DNA from 2 places in the Dysosmobacter welbionis genome. Region 2 is predicted to be linked to the other one. Evidence: a T-box and tRNA genes for the amino acid it is inferred to sense, from the RefSeq annotation. Region 2 holds a T-box; the other holds one or more tRNA genes.
What was found. The T-box of region 2 lies ahead of tyrS (tyrosine--tRNA ligase). A T-box ahead of a tRNA ligase gene usually reads a tRNA of that ligase, here a tRNA-Tyr.
Positions count from the first base shown of each region.

Region 1: it encodes a tRNA-Tyr, which carries the amino acid that the T-box ahead of tyrS (tyrosine--tRNA ligase) is inferred to sense. The anticodon was not compared.

Region 1 covers NZ_CP034413.3:1,265,957-1,276,936, forward strand. Annotated here, with positions in the region: gene EIO64_RS06755 (fumarylacetoacetate hydrolase family protein) at 1-747, shown strand, start outside; gene EIO64_RS06760 (ABC transporter permease) at 775-1,719, shown strand; gene EIO64_RS06765 (ABC transporter ATP-binding protein) at 1,712-2,485, shown strand; gene ilvA (threonine ammonia-lyase) at 2,524-3,717, opposite strand; gene EIO64_RS06775 (cation-translocating P-type ATPase) at 3,976-6,453, shown strand; gene EIO64_RS06780 (aspartate/glutamate racemase family protein) at 6,505-7,152, opposite strand; gene EIO64_RS06785 (YitT family protein) at 7,169-8,053, opposite strand; gene EIO64_RS06790 (sigma-70 family RNA polymerase sigma factor) at 8,157-8,453, opposite strand; gene EIO64_RS06795 (hypothetical protein) at 8,434-8,667, opposite strand; gene EIO64_RS06800 (hypothetical protein) at 8,664-8,852, opposite strand; tRNA gene EIO64_RS06805 (tRNA-Thr) at 8,995-9,070, shown strand; tRNA gene EIO64_RS06810 (tRNA-Tyr) at 9,081-9,165, shown strand; gene EIO64_RS06815 (XRE family transcriptional regulator) at 9,382-10,128, shown strand; gene ymfI (elongation factor P 5-aminopentanone reductase) at 10,181-10,915, opposite strand.
Region 2 covers NZ_CP034413.3:112,018-123,291, reverse strand. Annotated here, with positions in the region: gene nifJ (pyruvate:ferredoxin (flavodoxin) oxidoreductase) at 1-1,194, shown strand, start outside; gene EIO64_RS00685 (GntR family transcriptional regulator) at 1,267-2,055, opposite strand; gene EIO64_RS00680 (hypothetical protein) at 2,160-2,312, opposite strand; gene EIO64_RS00675 (hypothetical protein) at 2,454-2,738, shown strand; T-box leader at 2,758-3,003, shown strand; gene tyrS (tyrosine--tRNA ligase) at 3,075-4,310, shown strand; gene EIO64_RS00665 (RNA polymerase sigma factor) at 4,492-4,923, shown strand; gene EIO64_RS00660 (hypothetical protein) at 4,916-5,998, shown strand; gene EIO64_RS00655 (YeiH family protein) at 6,111-7,121, shown strand; gene EIO64_RS00650 (helix-turn-helix domain-containing protein) at 7,315-8,028, shown strand; gene EIO64_RS00645 (hypothetical protein) at 7,977-8,126, shown strand; gene EIO64_RS00640 (DUF5662 family protein) at 8,229-8,804, opposite strand; gene EIO64_RS00635 (hypothetical protein) at 8,914-9,525, shown strand; gene alaS (alanine--tRNA ligase) at 10,483-11,274, shown strand, end outside.

The DNA of each region.
Region 1 (10,980 bases), 1.2 Mb from region 2:
ACCCTTGCCGACCTTCGCTCTGCCGCCGCGGCGGCAGAGCGGGGCGGTGCGGTCCCGCTGTCAGATGTGGAGCTGCTGGCTCCCATCCCCCGCCCCCGGCAGGATGTGGTCTGCCTGGGCATGAACTACCGGGACCACGCGGAGGAATCCGCCCGGTACAGCGCCGATGCCTTCACCAAGAACAGTACAGCGGCGGTCTACTTCTCCAAGCGGGTCAGCGAGGCCGGGAAGCCCGACGGCGTCATCCCCCGTCACGCGGGCCTTACGGACCGGCTGGACTATGAGGCGGAGCTGGCGGTGGTGCTGGGCAAAGCCGCCCGGGACGTGAAAGCCGTCGATGCGGCAGACTGCATCTTCGGCTACACCGTCCTCAACGACGTATCCGCCCGGGACCTGCAGACGGGCCATAAGCAGTGGTATTTCGGCAAGAGTCTGGACGGCTTCACGCCCATGGGCCCCGTACTGGTCACCGCCGACGAGATCGCCTATCCCCCGGCGCTGGAGATCACCAGCCGGGTCAACGGCGAGCTGCGGCAGAAGTCCAATACCGCTCTGCTGATTACCTCCATCGGGCAGATCCTGGAGGAGCTGACCGGGGGAATGACGCTGCTGCCGGGCACCATCATCGCCACCGGCACCCCGGCGGGAGTGGGCATGGGCTTCGATCCGCCCAGATTCCTCCAGTCCGGCGACACGGTGGAATGCGCCATCGAGGGCATCGGCACCCTCTGCAGCACCGTGATCTGATCTTTTCACAAGGAGGCTTCTCATCTCATGGATGTGATGGAACTGCTGACCAGCACTCTGATCCAGGGGCTGATCTACGCCCTGATCTCCTACGGCGTGTATATCACCTATTCCATTCTGGACTTTCCGGATCTGGGGGTGGATGGCACGTTTCCCCTGGGGGCCGCTGTCACGGCGGTGCTGATGACCAAGGGCGTCGATCCCTGGCTGACCCTGCCCGCCTCCCTGATAGTGGGCGGTCTGGCGGGACTTTTCACCGGTCTGGTCCACGTGAAGCTGAAGGTGCGGAACCTGCTGGCGGGCATCATCACCATGACCGCCCTGTTCTCTGTGAACCTGCAGATCGCCGGGTCCAACCTGACCATCGACCGGGGTACGGACACCATTTTCACCTCTGCCCCGGTGATGGCCCTGTTTGGGGATCTCTCCCTCTCCGGGCGGAAGCTGATTGTGTCCCTGGCGCTGGTCATCGTCATCAAGCTGCTGCTGGACGCCTATTTCCACACGAAGTCCGGCCTGCTGCTGCGGGCTGTGGGCGACAACGCCACCCTGGTGACCACCTTGGCCAAGGACCGAGGCACAGTAAAGATCCTGGGGCTGGTGATCTCCAACGCCCTGGTGGCCTTCGGCGGCTGCATCGTCTGCCACGAAACCCGCAGCTTCTCCGCCACCATGGGTACCGGCCAGCTGGTGTACGGCCTGGCGGCGGTGATTATCGGTGTGTCCATCATACACTTCTACACCGGCACCCGGCTGGCCCGGGGACTGCGGAAGTCCGGGCCCCTCCGCTTCCTGGGTTCCCCCCAGGGCACCACGGCGGTAGTGCTGGGCAGTGTGCTCTACAAGCTGTGCATCCAGGTAGCCATGAGCCTGGGACTGCCCACCAATATGATGAAGCTGATTACGGCTGCACTGTTCCTGCTGGTGCTGGTGCTGTCCGGCCGGAAGGGGGAGGCGATCATCCATGCTTGAAGTACGGGACATCACGAAGATCTACAACCCCGGCACCCTGACGGAGCAGCGGCTGTTCGAGCACTTCTCCCTGACAGTGGAGGAGGGCCAGTTCGTGGCCATCGTGGGCAGCAATGGCAGCGGCAAGACCTCCCTGCTGAACATCATCTGCGGCTCTATCCCCATCGAGGGCGGTGACGTGTTGGTGGGCAGCCGGAGCATCTCCAAGCTGAAGGACTACCAGCGGTACGCCACCATGGGCCGGGTCTACCAGGACCCCGCCGCCGGCACCTGCCCCAACCTCACCATGCTGGAAAATCTGTCCCTGGCGGATAACAAGGGCGGGTCCTACGGCCTGGGCCGGGGCGTCAATAAAAAGCGTATCGACTTCTATCGCCAGCAGCTGGCCTCCCTGGGCCTGGGACTGGAGGATAAGCTGGATGTGCGGATGGGGGCTCTCTCCGGCGGCCAGCGGCAGGCGGTGGCGCTGCTGATGGCCACCATGACGCCCCTGAAATTCCTGATTCTGGACGAGCACACGGCGGCCCTGGACCCCAAGACCGCTGAGGTCATCATGGCCCTGACGGACAGAGTCATCCGTGAAAAGCATTTGACGGCCATGATGGTCACCCATAACCTCCGCTACGCGGTGGAGTATGGAGACCGGATCCTGATGATGAACCGGGGCCGGGTGGTGCTGGACCGGGCCGGAGCGGAAAAGCGGGCCACCTCTATGGACGATATCCTGACCATGTTCAATCAGATCTCTCTGGAGACCGGGAATTGAGGGAAAAGAAAGCGGGCATCCTTTGGATGCCCGCCTTTTTACTCCTTTTCCAGCTCATAGCCCATGGCCGTCAGCTCCCGTCGGATCTGCTCCACATGGGCGGCGTCCCGGGTCTCCAGCACCATGGAGACCATGCAGGCTCCCACGTCGGAATGCTGATCCTCCCGGGCATGGTTGATGCTGAGGATGTTGGCGCCGCTGTCCGCCACCACCTTCAAAAGCTGCAGCAGGCTGCCGGGCTTATCCGCCACCTTCGTGCTGATCTCTGCGATCCGCCCGGCCTTGGACAGGCCCTTGGTGATGATCCGGGACAGCGTGGTCACGTCCACATTGCCGCCGGAGACCACGCACACGGTTTTCTTCTCCGACGTGTCCACCTTGCCAAACATCACCGCCGCCACCGGCACGGCGCCGGCGCCCTCCGCCACGGTCTTCTGCCCCTCCATCAGCGCCAGGATGGCGGAGGCGATCTCGTCCTCGCTGACAGTGACCACCTCATCCACATACTGCTGGCACAGGGCAAAGGTCAGATCACCTGGCTTCTTCACCGCGATGCCGTCCGCAATGGTGGACACGCTCCGCAGCTCCGTGGGGCCCCCGGCGTGGCGGGACAGGTACATGGACGCCGCGCCCGCCGCCTGGACGCCCACGATCCGGCAGTCCGGCTTCAGCTGCTTCACCGCAAAGGCGATGCCGCCGATGAGGCCGCCGCCCCCGATGGGCACCACGATCTGCTCCACGTCCGGCAGCTGCTCCAGGATCTCCAGGCCGATGGTGCCCTGGCCGGCGATCACCAGCGGGTCGTTGAAAGGGTGGGCGAAGGTGTAGCCCTGCTCCTTCGTCAGCCGCTCCGCCTCCGCCGCCGCGTCGTCATAGACGCCGGGCACCAGCACCACCTCTGCGCCGTAGCCACGGGTGGCCTCCACCTTGCTGATGGGCGCCCCGGCGGGCATGCAGATCACCGCCTTGATCCCCAGCCGGGATGCGGACAGGGCAATGCCCTGGGCGTGGTTCCCCGCAGAGCAGGCGATGACGCCCCGGGCCGCCTCCTCCGGCGTCAGGCTGCGGATCTTGTTGTAGGCGCCCCGGAGCTTGAAGGCCCCGGTCAGCTGCAGGTTTTCCGCCTTGATGTACACGTTCTCCCCAAATTTCGGGGCCCTGTCCAGCGGTGTCCGCCGGGCGATGCCCCGCAGGGCCTCCTGGGCCTCCCGGACCATATCCAAAGTCAGCATGGACTCCCCTCCCACGTCTTTCTTATGCTTCATTATATCGGCGTGCCCGGCAGAATACAATGCACAACTCCTCCAATGTTTTTCATTCAATGACATCGTTTTTACAGTTTGTCTTTATACAAAGGATATCCATATTCTCTCCGCGGGCAGCAAGGCGTTCCTCCGCCTGCTGCGGCACGGAAAGTTTTCAATTCATCTCTATACAAATCTTCCGAAAATTGCTATAATGAATCAAATTTTGTCGAAGGAGGAGTGTCCGTGAAACCGCACCGGAAAGCGGCCCCCGCGGAGGCCGCGGCCGCTGGCCGCCAGGAGATGCCCCGCTGTGCCCCCAAGGCGGACAGCGGCCTCTCCTCCGCCCAGGCTCAGGCCCTGGCGGAGGCCGGCTGGGACAACCGCCCGGTGGAGTCTCCCACCAAAAGCGATAAGCAGATCATCCGGGAGAATATCTTCACCTACTTCAACCTGATTTTCGTGGTTCTGGCGGTGTGCCTGCTGCTGGTAGGGGACTGGAAGGACATGACCTTCCTCCTCATCGTGGCAGCCAATGCCGTCATCGGCATCGTCCAGCAGCTGCGCTCCAAACGCACCATTGAGAAGCTGTCCCTCCTCTCCGCCGCGAAGGTGCGGATCATTCGGGACGGAAAGGTCCGGGAGCTGCCGGTGGACCAGCTGGTGCGGGAGGACGTAGTAGAGCTCACCGCCGGCTGCCAGATCCCTGCGGACGGACCGGTCCTCACCGGGCAGGTGCAGGTGAACGAGGCCCTCATCACCGGCGAGGCGGACGCCGTCACCAAGGAGCCTGGGGACCAGCTGCTGTCCGGCAGCTTCGTCATCTCCGGCAAGTGCCGGGCCCGGATGGACCAGGTGGGAGCAGACTCCTACGCCTCCAAGCTGACGCTGGCGGCCAAGAAAGATGACGGCCCCGGCAAAAGCGAGATGATGCGCTCCCTGGACAGCCTGATCCGCTTCATCGGCATCGTGTTGATTCCCATCGGCGCAGCGTTGTTCTACAACCAGTTCATCAATCAGGATCTGGGCCTGCAGCAGTCCGTGGTCAGCACGGTGGCGGCCCTGATCGGCATGATCCCGGAGGGGCTGTTCCTGCTGACTTCCGTGGCCCTGGCGGTCAGCGTGGTGCGGCTGGCCCAGAATCGGACGCTGATCCACGAGATGAACGCCATCGAGACCCTGGCCCGGGTGGACGTGCTGTGCGTGGACAAGACCGGCACCGTCACCAGTCCTCAAATGCAGGTGCGGGAGGTGGTGCCCCTGGACCCGGAGTCCTGTTCCGACACGGACATCACCGACATTCTGGGTGCCTTTTACCGGGTGCTGGATCCGGATAACGACACGGCGAAGGCCATCGCGGACAAGTTTCCCCGGGGGCCCGGCTGGCCGGACCGGGGAGCCGTGCCCTTCACCTCCGCCACCAAGTGGAGCGCCGTGAATTTCCTGGACCGGGGGGCTTATGTGGTGGGCGCACCGGAGTATATCCTGGGGCAGGACTTCGCCGCCCTGGAAAAGCGTACTGCCCCCTACGCCGCCCAGGGCTGCCGGGTACTGCTGCTGGCCCAGTGCGACGGGGCGGAGATCGGGCGCCTCCACGGCGTGGTGATCCCCCTGGCCCTGCTGGTGCTGGAGAATCCCATCCGCCCCAACGCTCCCAAAGTCTTCGATTACTTCCACACCCAGGGCGTGGATGTGAAGGTCATCTCCGGCGACAACCCGGTGACCGTCTCCGCTGTGGCGGCCCAGGCAGGCATCCGGAACGCAGAGCAGTGGGTGGACGCCCGGGAGCTCCAGACGGATCAAGACATCGCCGCGGCCGTGCGGGAGTACACTGTGTTTGGCCGAGTGGTCCCCAACCAGAAGCGGAAGATCGTCCGGGCCCTCCAGAGCCAGGGCCACACGGTGGCCATGACCGGCGACGGTGTGAATGACGTGCTGGCATTGAAGGACGCCGACTGCGGCGTGGCCATGGCCTCCGGCGCGGATGCCGCCTGCCAGGTGGCCCAGCTGGTGCTGCTGGACAGTGACTTTGCCGCCATGCCCAAGGTGGTGGCGGAGGGCCGCCGGGTCATCAACAATATCCAGCGGGCCTCGGCATTGTACCTGGTGAAGAACATTCTGTCCTTCTTTCTGGCCCTCATCACCCTGTTCGCCGCCTTCCCCTATCCCTTTGTTCCCATCCAGCTGACGCTGATCTCCGCCCTGACCATCGGCGTGCCCTCCTTCTTCCTGGCGCTGGAGCCCAACCACGACCTGGTGAAGGGCAAGTTCCTCCACAATGTGCTGCGGCGGGCTTTTCCCGGCGGTCTCACAGCCATCTTCGTCATCCTCTTTGCGGAGCTGTTCGTCTACACCTTCGACCTGACGCTGGCAGAGCTCTCCACCATCTGCGTGATCCTGATGGCGGTAAACGGTCTCATGGTGATCTACTACGCTGCCCGACCCCTGGATGCCAAGCGGCTGGTGCTGCTGGTGGCCATGAGTGCGGCCATGTTCGTGGCGGTGGTGTTCTATGGGGCGTTCTTCTCTCTCTCCTCCCTGTCCTTTGCAGCCTGGCTGGTGCTGATCGTGCTGGTGCTGCTGGTGGTGCCCATCCAGATGGGCCTGGAGTGGTGCTTTGACCGCTGCACCACGGCCCTGGACCGCCGCCGGGAGCGGCTGGCAAAGCGCCGCCGCGCTCCCCGCAGACCCCGGCCGGCGCACCGCTCCCGGCGCCGTCGGTGATCTTTCCCACGCCAAATAGAGCGGACCGTGGAAAACCACGGTCCGCTTTCTTCATTGGGTCAGCAGGCGGAGCATCTCCTCCGCCGGGTCCACCAGCGGCAGCCTTGTCCGGGCCGCCAGGGCCTCCTTAAAATAGGGGAAGTGCGTGCAGCCCAGCACCAGCGCCTCCATCCCGCCGTCGGCAAACCACGCTGCCAGCGCCGCCAGACGGTAGCGTTCCACCAGCTCCTCCGGCGGCATCCCCGCCTCCACGGCCAGCACCACCGGCAGCGCACAGGCCCCCAGCAGATCCAGGGCGGGATTGGCCTCCAGCAATACCTTCTCGATGCCGGAGAGTCCCTGGGCGTTGGCGGCGATGACTCCCAGCGCCCGGTAGCGGAGCGCCAGCCGCCGGTACACGTCCAGCGGCGTCACGATCCGCATCCCCGTCTCCTCCGCAAGCCCCGGGAAATCCACTGCCGCAGACAGGGAGTTGCAGTAGACGAAAGCCCGCCGACAGCCCTGGGCCATGGCGCCCCTCAGCACCGCCAGGGCCTGGCGGCGCTTGTCCGCTGCCGGGGCGTGCTGAAAGGCAGTCTGCTCCCTGGGTCCCCGGGAGAGGGGAAACGGCACGCCCGGCAGCCCCCGTTCCTCCAGATATGCCACGCCCATCCGGGTGTCCACCGGTGTGCCGGCCAATACAGCAATGGGTCCGTTCATGGCGATCCTCCTCTCCTCATCCCAGCTTCCGCGGAAAGTTGCCGAATACCCGGACGCCCTCCTGCACAGTCAAAAACGCGTGGGGGTCCACAGAGTGCACCATGTGGAGCAGCTCCTCGATCTCATATTTGGAGAGGCACACGCACAACACACGGACATCGTCCTTGGTGTAGGCGCCCACGCCGTCCCAGTAGGTCACGCTCCGCCCCAGCTGTTTGATAATGAAGTCCGCCAGGACGCTCTCGTCCTCCCGCGTGAAAATCAGAGCCTGAACGGTAACATTCTGCTGGTGCATCCTGTCCAGGATCATGGAGTTTGCGAAGTTGTAAATCACGGAGTAAATGGCGACCTCCGGGTCAAACAGGATCAGGATGGCCGTATAAAGCAGGGCATTGAAGCCCAGCGCAAATTTACCCACCGTAAAAGCACTGTCCCGCTTGCTCATGATGAGTCCCAGCACGTCCAGTCCGCCGCCGCTGCCGCCGCAGGTGAGGACGATTCCGCTGCCGATCCCGGTGAGGATGCCGCCCAGCAGGCAGGCCGTCAGATAATCGTCCACAATGGGCTGCGTGGGAATGGGAATGATGCTGTAAAAAACAGAGTAGGATACCGTACAGATGATGGTCCGCACCGCCAGTCCCCTGCCCAGGTTCCGATACCCGATCATGAGCAGCGGGATGTTCAGCAGAAAATAGAGGACGCCTGCGATGTCGTAGGCCCCGAAGCTCACGCCCAGGAAGTCCTGCAGCAGCGTTCGCACCAGTTGGCAGAAGCCCAGCAGGCCGCCGGTGTACAGGCTCAGGGGGACAATGAAGAGATTCAGCGCCGCGGCCGCGATCAGCTCGCCCAGCACGGCGAGCACCAGCCGCAGGATTCGGTTGTGCAGGGTAGTGTACAGCATGGGTAAAACCTCCCTTGGGAGTGCAGCTCCCTTCTGCGGATATCCATGGTCCCTCTTTGATACCGATTATACGGTGTATCCCGCAAAACCTCAAGAGGGAAAATTACAGGGCGTACCGCAGGCAGCGGTACAGCCGCTGTTTAGCCCGCTTCACCGTGCGGGAGACGGTGGAGCGGTTCACCCCCAGCTTTTGAGCAATCTGGGACATTTTCAGTCCCCGGTCGTAATAGAGGAACACCATCTCCCGCTGCCGGGGCGTCAGCTCCTGCTCCCGGGCCCGGCGCAGGCCGCGCCGCAGCCGCTCCAGCTGCTCACTGTTATCCTCCGCATGGTCCCGCAGCCAGACGGTCATGTCCCCGATCCACTCGCTGCTGCGGGCGTCAAAGCGTGTATCTCTCATGTCTGTGATAGCTCCTGTCGTAATAATGGGCCGTCAGCGCCGCCAGCTCCCGGGTCTCCTGCAGCAGCGGCGTCAGCTCTGTGATCCGCCGCCGCAGAAGGCGGCGGTCCTCCTCGTCCTTCAGCTCCCGCGCCGCCTGCCGCAGCTCGCCGATCCGCCGCCGCAGGGCGGCCGCGCTCTCCGCGTAGAGGGCGGACATCTCCAGCAGCGTCATGGCGCCGCCTCCCTTCCCCGCACCTGGCGGAAGGGAGCCAGCTCCGCCCGGGCGAACACCGGGAGGCAGGCCCCACATACGCTGCTGCCGTTGCAGTACCAGTAGTCCTCTCCCTCTGTGATCTCCAGCCCGCAGAGCGAGCAGCGCAGCGTCCGCCGTCGGCGGGTATGTTCCTTTGTTTCCAAATGCGATGCTCCTTTCCTGTATACAGATCCCGGCAAGTCTCATGTGCCCCGCCGGCAAAATGAAAAAAACGGGTGGAAAAGCAAAAATTTTCTGTTGACAAACAGGCGCTTATCTGGTAAGATAAATTCTGCTGTTGGAACTGCTGGTGTAGCTCAGCTGGTAGAGCAGCTGATTTGTAATCAGCAGGTCGGGGGTTCGAATCCGTCCACCAGCTCCAGTTTTAATATGGGGGAATTCCAGAGCGGTCAAATGGGGCAGACTGTAAATCTGTTGCCTTCGGCTTCGGTGGTTCGAATCCACCTTCCCCCACCAAAAAGGTGCCTGCAATCGCGGGCGCTTTTTTCATTTTGATAAACAAGATACTTGTAAATTTTTATTTATTTTACAAGTATCTTGTTTACAGCTATACAGTAGCACAAGTTTTTTTGAAAGTCAAGTATAATTTTACAAGTTTCTTGTAAAATTGGATTGACAGCTTCCTTGAAATCCGATAGGATACTGTCAAGAACATCGGAAAGGATGGGATCCATGGCATTTGGAGACCGGATCAAAGCCCGTCGGGAGGAGCTGGCTCTCTCCCGCCCCCAGCTGGCGGATCGGCTGGGCGTCACACCGTCCACTGTCAGCAACTACGAGACCGGTGTCAGCTTCCCTAAGGAGGAGATGATGCTCCGGCTGTTCGACTGTCTGGAGACGGACCCCAACACCTTGTTTCAGGACAGCTTTCGCCGCGGCGCGGACGTCCTGACTGAGCGGGAGCGGCAGCTGCTGGAGCAGTATCGCTCCCTCTCTCCCCTGGGGCGGGAGAGCGTCCAGACGATGGTGGAGGCGCTGCGGGCCTGTCAGCAGGAATCCGCAGCCCCGGAGCAGGAGCCCCGGGTCATTCCCCTGTACCGGACCCCTGCGGCGGCCGGTTATGCGGCGCCAGTGTTCGGCGAGGATTTCGACTACCTCCAGGTCACAGACGGCGTGCCTCAGGCCGCAGAGTTTGCTGTGCGTATCCAGGGGGACTCCATGGTCCCCTACATCCCGGACGGCTCCGTGGTCTATGTGAATCGCGATCCCCTGAAGGCCGGGGACGTGGGGATCTTCTGCGTGGACGGGGATATCTTCTGCAAGCAGTATTACAAGGATCCCGCCGGAACGGTGTATCTTTTCTCCCTAAACCGGGCGCGGGCCGATGCGGACGTGGTACTCACCGCCGGCAGCGGCCGGACGCTCGCCTGCTTCGGCCGGGTGATCCTCCACGCGCTGCCGCTGCCGGGGCGGACGTAACGGAGAGCCGGGCGCCGCCTATGCGGCGCCCGGCTCTCTTGTTCGGCAGTCTTCAAACGATGAACCCGCCGTCGGCGGCGAGGATTTGCCCCGTGAGGAAGGATGCCTTGTCGGAGGCCAGAAAGGCAACGGCGTGGGCCACGTCCTCCGGCGTCCCCAGCCGTCCCAGAGGCGTCTGCTCCGCCAGATCCCGCAGGGTCTCCTGTCCCAGAACCTGAACCATGTCGGTGTTGATGACGCCGGGAGCCACGCAGTTGACCCGGATGTGGGAGGGCGCCAGCTCCAGCGCCAGGGACCGGGTCAGCCCCACGAGAGCGGCTTTGGTGCAGGCATACGCCACCTCGCAGGAGGCTCCCCGCAGTCCCCAGATGGATGAGATGTTGACGATGCAGCCCGCCTTCTCATGGAGCATGTGGGGCAGTACTGCCTGGATGGTGTTCCGGGCGCCGCCCAGGTTCACGCCCAGATAGCGATTCCACTGGGCATCTGTGATATCCTGAAATTGGATCTGCCCCGCAATGCCGGCGTTGTTCACCAGCAGGCTCACGGGTCCCAGCTCCGCTTCCGCAGTGCGAACCATCGTCTCCACAGCCGCCCGGTCCGCCACATCCGCCTGAACTGCAATGGCATTTCCACCATGGTTCCGGATTTTTTCTGCCAGCGTCTCCGCCTCCTGCCGGTGCGTCAGGTAATTGATACAGACAGCATGTCCCGCCTCCGCCAGCTCTGCCGCAATCGCTCTCCCGATCCCCCGGGAAGCCCCAGTGACCAATGCCACACGATTCATAGTGATCCTCCTGTCATAGTGCTGTCAGCAGTATAACAAAAAAAACAGGATCGCGCAAGAAAAGT
Region 2 (11,274 bases):
GACAACTGGAATCACTGCCTGTCCCTCTCCGAGAAGGCCAATCCTCTGGACAAGTTCACCGTCCGGGGCAGCCAGTTCCAGCGGCCGCTGATGGAGTTTTCCGGCGCTTGCGCCGGCTGCGGCGAGACCCCCTACATGAAGTTGATGACCCAACTGTTCGGCGAGCGGATGTACATCGCCAACGCCACCGGCTGCGCCCAGGCCATGTTCCTGTCCGTGCCCTCCATTCCCATGGTGAAGGACTCCGCCGGTCACGGCCCGGCCCTGTCCAACTCCCTCTTCGAGAACAACGCCGAATACTCCCTGGGCATGTGCCTGTCCGTGGACCAGCAGCGCAACCAGGTCAAGACCCACGCCAAGGCCGCCCTGGACACCACCTCCGACGCTGCCCTGAAGGCCGCCCTGGAGAGCTGGCTGCAAGACGGCGACGACGGCGACAAGACCCGGGCCGTGTCCGACGCCCTGATCGCCGCCCTGAACCAGACCGCCGACTCCAGCGCCGACGTGCGGTTCCTGCGGGACAACGCCGACCAGCTGGTGAAAAAGACCATGTGGATGTACGGCGGCGACGGCTGGGCCTATGACATCGGCTACGGCGGCTTGGACCACGTGCTGGCCTCCGGCATCGACGTGAACATCCTGGTGGTGGACAACGAGCTGTACGCCAATACCGGCGGCCAAGCCTCCAAGGCCACGCCCATCGGTGCGGTGGCTCAGTTCGCCGCCAGCGGCAAAAAGACCCCCAAGAAGGACCTGGGCATGATTGCCATGAACTACGGCCATGTCTATGTGGCCCAGGTGTCCATGGGCGCCAACCCCGCCCACGTGGTGAAGGCCCTGAAGGAGGCCGAGGCCCACAAGGGCCCGTCCCTCGTCATCGCTTACGCCCCCTGCATCAACCACGGCATCGCCAAGAGCATGAAGGTGAGCCAGGCGGAGCAGAAGCTGGCGGTGGAGTGCGGCTACTGGCCCCTGTTCCGGTACAGCCCTGAGCTGGCGGCGGAGGGGAAGAACCCCTTCCAGCTGGACAGCAAGGCCCCCAACGGCAAGCTGCGGGAGTTCATGATGGGCGAGGTCCGGTTCTCCGGCCTGACCCGCACCTTCCCTCAGATCGCCGAGCAGCTCTTCGCCGAGGCGGAGGAGCAGTGCGCCGCCCGGTACGCCCAGTACGAGAAGCTGGCGGCCCAGAAATAACTTTGCTGAAATCGACACTCCTATAAACGAAAGCGCCCCAGGGCTTTGCCCTGGGGCGCTTTCGTTCCGCCGTCAGCGGGATCCGGCGGCGTGAAAGGTGCGGTTGATGAGGCAGCGGCTGCAGCAGAAATCGATGTGCCGCTCCATGGCGGAGCGAGCCAGCTCCGGCAGCCCCAGGCCGATGGCGGAGCAGATAGCCACGTGCTGGGAGCCCATGACGATCAGATTGTCCTTTTTCTGTTCCGTGGCAACGAACTCGCAGGAGCGGATAGACAGGTAGTGAAGGGTGCCCTGGAGGGTTTCGAACATGTCGATGAGATACTCGTTCTCTGTGGTCAGCACCAGCTGGTGGTGGAACTCCAGGTCGATCTTGGCCCGCTCGGAGGCGGTGGGGGCGGTATCCAGATCCTTCGCAAAGTCCTGCCAGGCGGACTGGAACTGGTCCGCCAGCTTCTGGAGCCTGGGCAGGTCAATCAGAGTCCGCTTCTGTGCGCAGAGGAAGGCCGCCTCTCCTTCGATGGCCCGCCGGGCCACGAACAGGTCCTCCAGGGACTCGCTGCTGAGGTCAAAGACGAAGTAGCTGCGGTATTTGCTGTCGCTGCTGCGGACGGCGGTCACCAGGCCGTTTTCCTCCAGCCGCTCCACCGCCCGGGTCACCGGGGAGGTGCTGACCCCCATCTGCTCCGCCAGCTTGGAGATGTTCAGCTTGCTCCCCGGCGGGATGGCGGAGGAGAAGATGGCCTTCTCCAGCAGTTCATAGACGATGTCGGAGATCTTGGCAAAGGGATTCTTCTCCTGGGCCGCTGTGATGTTCTGTGCGGTGAATTGGCAGCCGTCCCGCTGTCTGGGATCCTGGGGCATAGGGCACCTCACTTCTGAAAAATATCTGTATCCTATCATAGCGGCCGCGGGCGCGAAAATCAAGCCCGGCGCAGAAAACCGCGCCGGACCGGGAGGGGGCTCCTTCAGTCCCGGAGTTCTTCCTCCAGATTGATTTTGCCGTGGACCTGCTCGAACTCCGTGATACAGCGGCGGATCAGGTAAAGAATCTGCCCGCTGCCTGTTCGTCCTTCATATTCCGCGATATAAAACAGCTTGTCATGTGTCTCCTTATCCATGCGAAATCCAAGATGACTGTCCCGTGGCTTTTTCATAGTAAACTCCATTTCAGTAGAATATAAGTTGATTTTAAGTACAAAACGAGTTACTATGTAAAAAGCGTACTAGAATATAGACACAAAATTTAAGGAGGTGTCAGAATGGACGATCTGGAGACGGCGGAGGCATACAGGCGGGAAGCGGAGTTCTATAAGGAGAAAGCGGAGGAGAACATCCGGTACAAGTACCTCTATCTGCGGCTCGGCGGCGAGATGTATGAGGTCCTGGAGATCCTGCGGCGGACACCCTGCGCCTGCGCCCCGCTTCAGGAGGCGGAGAGCCGTCTCCGCCAGATGCTGGAACAGGCGGATGAGGACGACTGCCAGAAGGGTGTATACGATTTCTTCCGCAAAAAGAAAGGCCGTCCACCCGTTGACAAGCTGTAAAAAATCGGCTAGAATACCTCTTACAGTGATGAAGCGGAGCAGTACCCGGGAAGACCGCCCCCAAGAGAGCCTCTGGTCTGGTGGAAAGAGGCGGGCAGGGCCCGGCGAATACACCGCGGAGCTGGCACCCAAACGGCCTTCGGCCCAGTAGGCGTGCTCCGGGAGCGCCCGTTACAGCGCCGCCGTGTGTTCGCACGGCCTGAGGCGTCTGCCCGCGAGGGCGGCGCGAACAGAGGTGGTACCGCGAGAACTTCTCGCCCTCTGTCCCCTGGGGGACAGAGGGCGTTTTTGATACCTGTCCCAGATTTCACAAACGGACAAAAGGAGAGACAAATCATGCAGATCTACGAGGAACTGAAGGCCCGGGGGCTCATCGCCCAGGTGACGGACGAGGAGGAGATCCGGGAGCTGGTGAACAACGGCAAGGCCACGTTCTATATCGGCTTTGACCCCACGGCGGACAGCCTGCACGTGGGCCACTTCATGGCCCTGTGCCTGATGAAGCGGCTGCAGATGGCGGGCAACCGCCCTATCGCCCTGATCGGCGGCGGCACCGGCTATATCGGCGACCCCTCCGGCCGGACGGACATGCGTTCCATGATGACGCCGGAGACCATCCAGCACAACTGCGACTGCTTCAAGAAGCAGATGGAGCGGTTTATCGAGTTCGGCGAGGGCAAGGCCCTGATGCTGAACAACGCCGACTGGCTGCTGAAGCTGAACTATATCGAGCTGCTGCGGGAGGTGGGCGCCTGCTTCTCCGTCAACAACATGCTGCGGGCCGAGTGCTACAAGCAGCGGATGGAAAAGGGCCTGAGCTTCCTGGAATTTAACTATATGATTATGCAGTCCTATGATTTCTACCACATGTTCCAGACGGTGGGCTGCAACATGCAGTTCGGCGGCGACGACCAGTGGAGCAATATGCTGGGCGGCACGGAGCTGATCCGGCGCAAGCTGGGCAAGGACGCCTATGCCATGACCATCACGCTGCTGATGAACTCCGAGGGCAAGAAGATGGGCAAGACCGCCAGCGGCGCCGTGTGGCTGGACCCCAACAAGACCTCTCCCTACGACTTCTACCAGTACTGGCGGAACGTGGGAGATGCCGATGTGCTCAAGTGCATCCGGATGCTGACCTTCCTGCCGCTGGAGCAGATCGACGAGATGGATACCTGGCAGGGCAGTCAGCTGAACACCGCTAAGGAGATCCTGGCCTTCGAGCTGACCAAGCTGGTTCACGGCGAGGAAGAGGCCGCCAAGGCCCAGGAGGCCGCCCGCGCCCTGTTCGGCGGCGGCGGGGACAGCGCCAACATGCCCTGCACCAAGCTCTGCCGGGAGGATTTCACCGCCGAGGGAGAGATCGACATTCTGACCCTGCTGGTAAAGTGCGGCCTGGCTGCCTCCAAGGGCGAGGCCCGGCGGCTGGTGCAGCAGGGCGGCGTCACGGTCTGCGGCCAGAAGGTGGCCGATATTGAGGCCAGGTTCAGCTGCAAGGACTGCTGCGGCGAGGGCGCGGTCATCAAAAAGGGCAAGAAGGTCTATCACAAGGCCGTGCTGGAAGAGCAGTAAGCGGACATTCGGTCAGCCCGCCGGGATATTCCCGGCGGGCTTTTTGTATGTCCCTGTCAGATGGCAGCCTCATCATTCGTTTTATCAGCAGAACGGCGCCGGCAAAGGAGTTGATTGTACGGAACAAATCACATATACCCGCCCGGAAGCGGAGGAACTGGTAGAGCGGTGGTCGGACACCGTGCTGCGGATCGCCTGGACCTGGACGGGCAGCGTCCACGACGCCCAGGACATCTGTCAGACGGTGCTTTTGAAGCTGCTGACCAGTCCCCGCCGCTTTGCGGAGGAGCGGCTGGAGCGGGCCTGGGTGGTCCGGGTGGCCGTCAACTGCTGCAAGGACTGGAAGAAATCCGCCTGGGTCCGGCGGCGCCTGCCGTTGGAGGCGGCGGCCCACGCGGCGGTCCATCTGCCGGAGCCGGGGGAGAGGCCTGTGCTGGCGGCGGTGCAGGCCCTGCCGGAGCGATACCGCCAGGCGGTGTACCTGCGGTATTACGAGGGATACGAGCCGGCGGAGATCGGGACGTTGATGGGCTGCACGGCCAGTCAGGTCAGCACGTATCTCTACCGGGGCAAGGCAAAATTGCGGAACATGCTGGGAGGCGCTTATGGATAGGAATGCTTATCAGAGTGAGTTGGACCAGGTACAGTTCACGGAAGCGGGGAGGTCCGCCCTGACGGACGCCCTGATGGCGGAGCAGGCCGGACCGCCGGTCCAGCACCGGAGCTTGTGGATGAAACGGGGGATGGCGGCGGTACTGGCAGCAGTGCTGTTGGTGGGCACGGCGGCGGCTGTTACTGCGTCGCTATGGGACAGCTTTTTCGGCAGACTGGACCCGGGGGAGCAGGCGGTGGTGGACACCCTCAGCGGCGGCCTGTCGGGTGCGGTCTCCGCAGGCGGAGCCATGATGACACCTATGGCGGCCTTCGGCATGGATGGGGTATTCTACCTGATGCTGGAGATTCAGGCCCCAGAGGGCACGGTCCTGCCACCCTTGGACGGTGAAAATGAAACCTACCAGCTCTTCGGCGATGATATTTTGAACGGCGAGTGGCTTGAGCTGCGGGAGCCGGACGGCGGGGACCCGGCGATCTCTTATTCCACGGAGTTCACTTGGCTGGAGGACCCGGATCCTGCGGACAACACGCTGACAGTGGTACTCTCCATTCTGGCGGACGGAGACCTGGAGGGAAAGGTCCTCCACATACCAGGGCTGTGGAAGCAGACGGATGGGAAGGCCTATACGGAGATCTTCTCCGGCGATTTTGACTTCGTGCTCTCCGGTGGTCTGGCGGAAGATAGCCTGCTGGCGGTGGATGTCGCCGGTGTCACGGCACAGGCGCCCTGCGGCACCTTGACCATGGATCGTCTGAAGGTCTCTCCTCTGGGGCTCCAGTGGAGCTATCACTACGATGAGAACGCCGTCCAGGCCGCGGCGGCAGAAAACGGCAGAGACGCCGTGGCGCTTGTGACGGCTGACAGCGGAGAGGTAGTGGAATTCTCAGATATAGCTATCCCCGACACAGAACTGCTGCTGGTTTTGAAAGATGGGACGCAGGTGGAGGTTGCCAGCAGCTTCAGCAAGGGCGGCAGCGGCTGGATGGAGCAGAGCGGCTTCTTCGCCCGGCCTGTGGATCTGTCTCAAGCGGACTATCTGCTGTGGGGAGAGACGGAGATCCCCCTCCACTGAGCCTGGCATTGCATCATCGGGGCGGCCAGAGGCCGCCCCGGATTTTTTTGACAAATCCTGAACGGCATGATATGATACAACTCCGATTGTCAAGAGAGAAAGGAAACGAATTATGGAATTTGTCAAAAAAAACGCGCTGGGTATCCTGATCTGTCTGGTAATCGCCGTGCCTGCCTGGCTGCTGGGCCAGCGGTTCGAGGTGGTGGGCGGCCCGGTGTTCGCCATCCTCATCGGCATGGTGATCGCCCTGTTCTGGAAGGATCAGAAAAGTGCCAAAAGCGGCATCACCTACACCTCCAAGAAGGTTTTGCAGCTGGCGGTGGTGCTGCTGGGCTTCGGCATGAATCTCTCCAGCGTGTTACAGGTGGGGGGACAGTCACTGCCCATCATCGTCTCCACCATCGCCACCAGCCTGATCGTGGCCTTCGCCCTCTATAAGGCCCTGCACATGGACAGCAACATCTCCACTCTCATCGGCGTGGGCTCCTCTATCTGCGGCGGCAGCGCCATCGCCGCCACTGCCCCGGTCATCGGCGCGGATGACGAGGAGATCGCCCAGGCCATCTCTGTGATCTTCCTGTTCAACGTCATCGCGGCTCTGATCTTCCCCACTCTGGGAGGTGTGCTGGGCCTCTCCAACGAGGGCTTCGGCCTCTTTGCCGGCACCGCGGTGAACGACACCTCCTCCGTCACTGCGGCGGCCGCCGCCTGGGATGGAATGCATCCCGGCGCCAATACCCTGGACACCGCCGCCATCGTGAAGATGACCCGGACCTTGGCCATTATCCCCATCACGCTGGTGCTGGCCCTGCTGAGGACCCGCCGGGAGGGAAAGCAGGGCGGCGCCCAGGTGGACATCAAGAAAATCTTCCCCTGGTTTGTGCTGCTGTTCCTGCTGGCTTCCATCATCACCACGGTTCTGCCCATCCCTGCGGCTGCGGTGAGCTTCCTGAAAAACGCCAGCAAGTTTTTCATCGTCATGGCCATGGCAGCCATCGGTCTGAACACCGACATCGTGAAGCTGGTGAAGACCGGCGGCAAGCCCATCTTCATGGGCTTCTGCTGCTGGGTGGCCATTGCCGGCGTCAGCCTGCTGGTCCAGCACCTGCTGGGGATCTGGTAAAACACCCTGCCTCATCGCCCGTCGCAGCAGGAACTCCCGCCATAGCACCCGGAGCCTGGCAAAAATCTGGAATCCCCTGGGCCTCAAGGGCTGCAACCTGGAGTTGACAAAGTTCCACCCGCCGCGTTCTTGCCAGGTGCGCGGCGGGTGGCTTATCATAAGGGCATCCAAATGAGAAAGCGAGTGTTCTCCGATGACATTTTCCGAGAAATTGACGGGGCTGCGGCGGAAGTCCGGCATGAGCCAGGAGCAGCTGGCAGACCGCCTGGGGGTCACCCGGCAGTCTGTCAGCAAGTGGGAGGGCGGCACTGCCATGCCGGAACTTGTGAAGTTGATCTCCTTGTCAGAGCTGTTCGGCGTGTCCGTGGACTATCTGGTGAAGGACTGGATGGAGGAGCCGGACAATCCATGCGGCGGAAGCGGGGAAATCTCTTCCAAGCAGGCAGACCGGCTGGAAAAAAAGGTGGACGAGCTGACCAATTATGTGAAGGGCAGGGTCTACCGCTACGACAGCAAGACCCGGATCTTCGGCCTGCCCCTGGTGTCTATCCGGTTCGGCTTCGTCCGGAACGGGAAACTGTCCATGGATAACACGGCCAAGGGCATCATCGCCATCGGCAACTGCGCCATCGGCGTGGTGGCCATCGGCATCGTGGGGGTGGGCCTGTTCACCTTCGGCGTGCTGGCCATGGGAATGCTGTCCCTGGGCATCGTGGCGGGGGATTGGCGGCTTTCGGCGTGGCGGCCCTGGGGTATCTGGCCCTGGGGGTCAGCGCCGTGGGGGTCTATGCCGGCGGCGTGGCGGCCATTGCCGCCAAGATCGCCGTGGCGGTCTCCGCCGTGGCGCCCACCGCCGTGGGGGAGTTCGCCTCCGGCAGCCATGTGCTGCTGTGGGGAGACGGCCTGACGGCCCCGGAGGTCCAGACCTTTCTGCTGGAGCACCACCCGGACCTGTGGCGGCCCCTGCTGCGGCTGCTGACGGAGATCGGCGCCCATATCAAGTAAATCGCTGCCCAGTCTCATGCCGGCGAGCAAACATGGTCAATGTTTGCTCGCCGGCATACGGCTCTTCTCGGCATCAGTGGAGGGGGACAATCTGTGCACCTGTCAAAAGCGCCGGGGGTCCGGCGGTGGGGCATCCTGGGACTTTCCCAGGATCTCCTGCCGGATATATGCAAAGGCCGCGTCCTCGCCCTCATCCCGGAGCTTTAAAAGCATGGTCTCCAAAAGCGCTGCAGTGGCCGGGTGGATCAGCAGCCGCCGGTCCTTGCCCCGGAGATAGAACTGGTAAGGGTCACCGGGATTGAAATCCTTTCCCCGGTAGACCTTGCTGGCGGCCAGACGGTCGCAGAACATCTCCGCCACATATTTTCTCGGCATCTCCACACCTACGATCCCCTCGCCGGTGGGGCTGTAATCCGTCCAATACTCAAAGTGGTGGCGGTTGCGGCCCTTGTGGTGGAGCCAGGAGGCGCTGTATCCATGTTCCTTCCGCTGGGCGTCGTTTGGGCTGTGATCCCCCTGGAAGTATTTCACCCCGGCAAAGAACTCCACAGGGGCGTACTTGGACAGGTCATGGGTCAGGCCCTGCCAGTACAGCCCCAGGCGGAAGCAGTACTTCCGCACCAGTGCCCGGTGGCGGTTTATGGTCCGCAGATGGGCCCAGAAATGCAAGGAGATCACCCCGTTTCCAGTATCTTACGTTCCAGTATAGCACGGCAGGTGCAAAATGACGAGCAAATTTTTTGCATGGAATCCAACCTCCAGCAGACACTAGCCGGGAGGTGTTTTGATGGAGGGAGTTATCTTCTGCTGTCCCCCGGCGTGGAGAAAGCTGCTGCCGCCCGGCGTTCTGGGGGCGGAGCGGGCGGAGGCGCTGGCGGAACAGTATTGGCCACTGCTGGTCCTGACCCGCCGGGGGTGCGGGGAGCTGGGGGATACGGCCGCCCTGTGCCGGGTGCTGCTGGTGCCGGGGGACTGTACCGCGCCGCTGGAGCGCATCACGGCGGAGACGGTGGTCACCTATGGCCTGTCCTCCAGGGACGGTCTCACCCTGTCCAGCCTGGCGGAACCGGTCCTCTGCGTCCAGCGGCAGCTGCCTCGGCCGGGCGGCGGCGTGGTGGAGCCCCAGGAATTTCCCCTGCCGGAACTTCCGGCTCCTGCGGCGGAGCTGCTGCCGCTGCTGGGCCTGCGGCTGTTGCAGCTGCCACAGACAAGTGCCCCTTTGTGTGGTAGACTAAAAACAAAAAGGGGGGCTGCAACATGGCGTGGCATGAGATTCTGGCGACGGGGATCATTCTGGCGGGCACTGCGTTTTACTGTTGGGCGGCGTACAGCCGGAAGAGCGGACCTACCAGCTGCATCGGCTGTGGCAAGTGCGTGGCGGACGGCGTCTGCATTCTGACAGGAAAGAAGGTCCCGGGGATTTCCGGAGGCAAGGGAAAAAACCTGTGATTTTCCCGTTGACAACCGGGCAGAAACGTTTATAATAATTGTGTCTGAAAACAGCGAAAAGCTATGACAAAGCCAGCTTCGCGAGACCGGCCAAGCGAGAGGGGAGACGGTGCGAGCCCCTTGCCCACGCCGCGGAGCAGCCACTTTGGAGCGGCCTGCGGCGAGCGGGACGGCTCATCCCCGTTAGCGGATGACATGAGATGTCCCCATGGGACAGATCAGGGTGGTACCGTGGAAGTTCTTCCGCCCCTGACGTGCGTCAGGGGCGGTTTTTCTGCTTTAGAAAAGAGGGGATATACTGGTGTTCTTTCAGCGAGCCCAATCTCCGCACCCGTCCCGCCTGGGTGGCATCCAGATTTTTTCCGATTCAGAGGGGAGATTCCTTTTGTTTCCGGTGATCCGCAGCCGGAGCGGGCCTTCGCACATTCTTGCAGCGGTAAAGACCCTGTCCCCGCCGCTGACGGCTCCGGAGCTGGGGACGGCACTGCTGGCTCTGTGGGATCGATGGGAGGGCACTCCCTGCTGGGAGGAACTGCCGCCGGAGCTGACGGCGGTTCCCTTCTGGAAGGGAACCGCCCGGTCTTATCGGGCTTTCTTTCGGGCGCACCGGTTGATTGTCGCGGCGTTCGGACATCCGAACCCGGGAGACATCTCCTTGGCTTACTGGCCCCGGCATCTGGAGAACAACATCTGGGGCGTGGTCAAGGGACAGGTGGAGCTGCAGGTACGGCTGGACAGGGAACTGCCGGATCTGCCCCGGAAGATCGGCATGGCGGCCCGGCAGCTGCTGGCCGCGGCGGAGCTGACGGATCCCACCATGCCGGCGACTGGAAATAACAGGCGGTATTGCTTTTATTTATCATATATTATTGAGAATAAAAAGATATTTTTAGGAGGAAGAACATTTATGGCACATCCCACATACGGACTGAACGAGCTACGGGAGATGTTTCTCAAATTCTTTGAGACAAAAGAACACCTGCGGCTGCCCAGCTTTTCCCTGATTCCCCAGAACGACGCCAGCCTGCTGCTGATCAACTCCGGCATGGCGCCCATGAAGCCCTGGTTCACCGGGGAGGAGGAGCCCCCCCGCCACCGGGTCTGCACCTGCCAGAAGTGCATCCGCACCGGCGACATCGAGAACATCGGCAAGACCGCCCGCCACGGCACCTACTTCGAGATGCTGGGCAACTTCTCCTTCGGAGACTACTTCAAGCGGGACGCGATCCACTGGGCCTGGGAGTTCCTGACCTCTCCCGAATGGGTGGGTCTGGAGCCGGACCGGCTGTATCCCTCCGTGTTCGCCGGCAACGAGACCACCCCCGCCGACGATGAGGCCTTCGCCATCTGGCGGGACGAAATCGGCATCCCCGAGGATCGGATCTTCAAGTTCGGCAAGGAGGACAACTTCTGGGAGCACGGCTCCGGCCCCTGCGGCCCCTGCTCCGAGATCTACTATGACCGGGGCCCTGAGTGGGGCTGCGGAAAGCCCGGCTGCACCGTGGGCTGCGACTGCGACCGGTATATCGAGGTCTGGAACGTGGTGTTCTCCCAGTTCGACAACGACGGAGAGGGCCACTACACCGAGCTGAAGCAGAAGAACATCGACACTGGCATGGGCCTGGAGCGTTTGGCCTGCGTCAGCCAGAACGTGGCCAGTCTGTTCGACGTGGACACCGTCATGAACATCACCAACAAG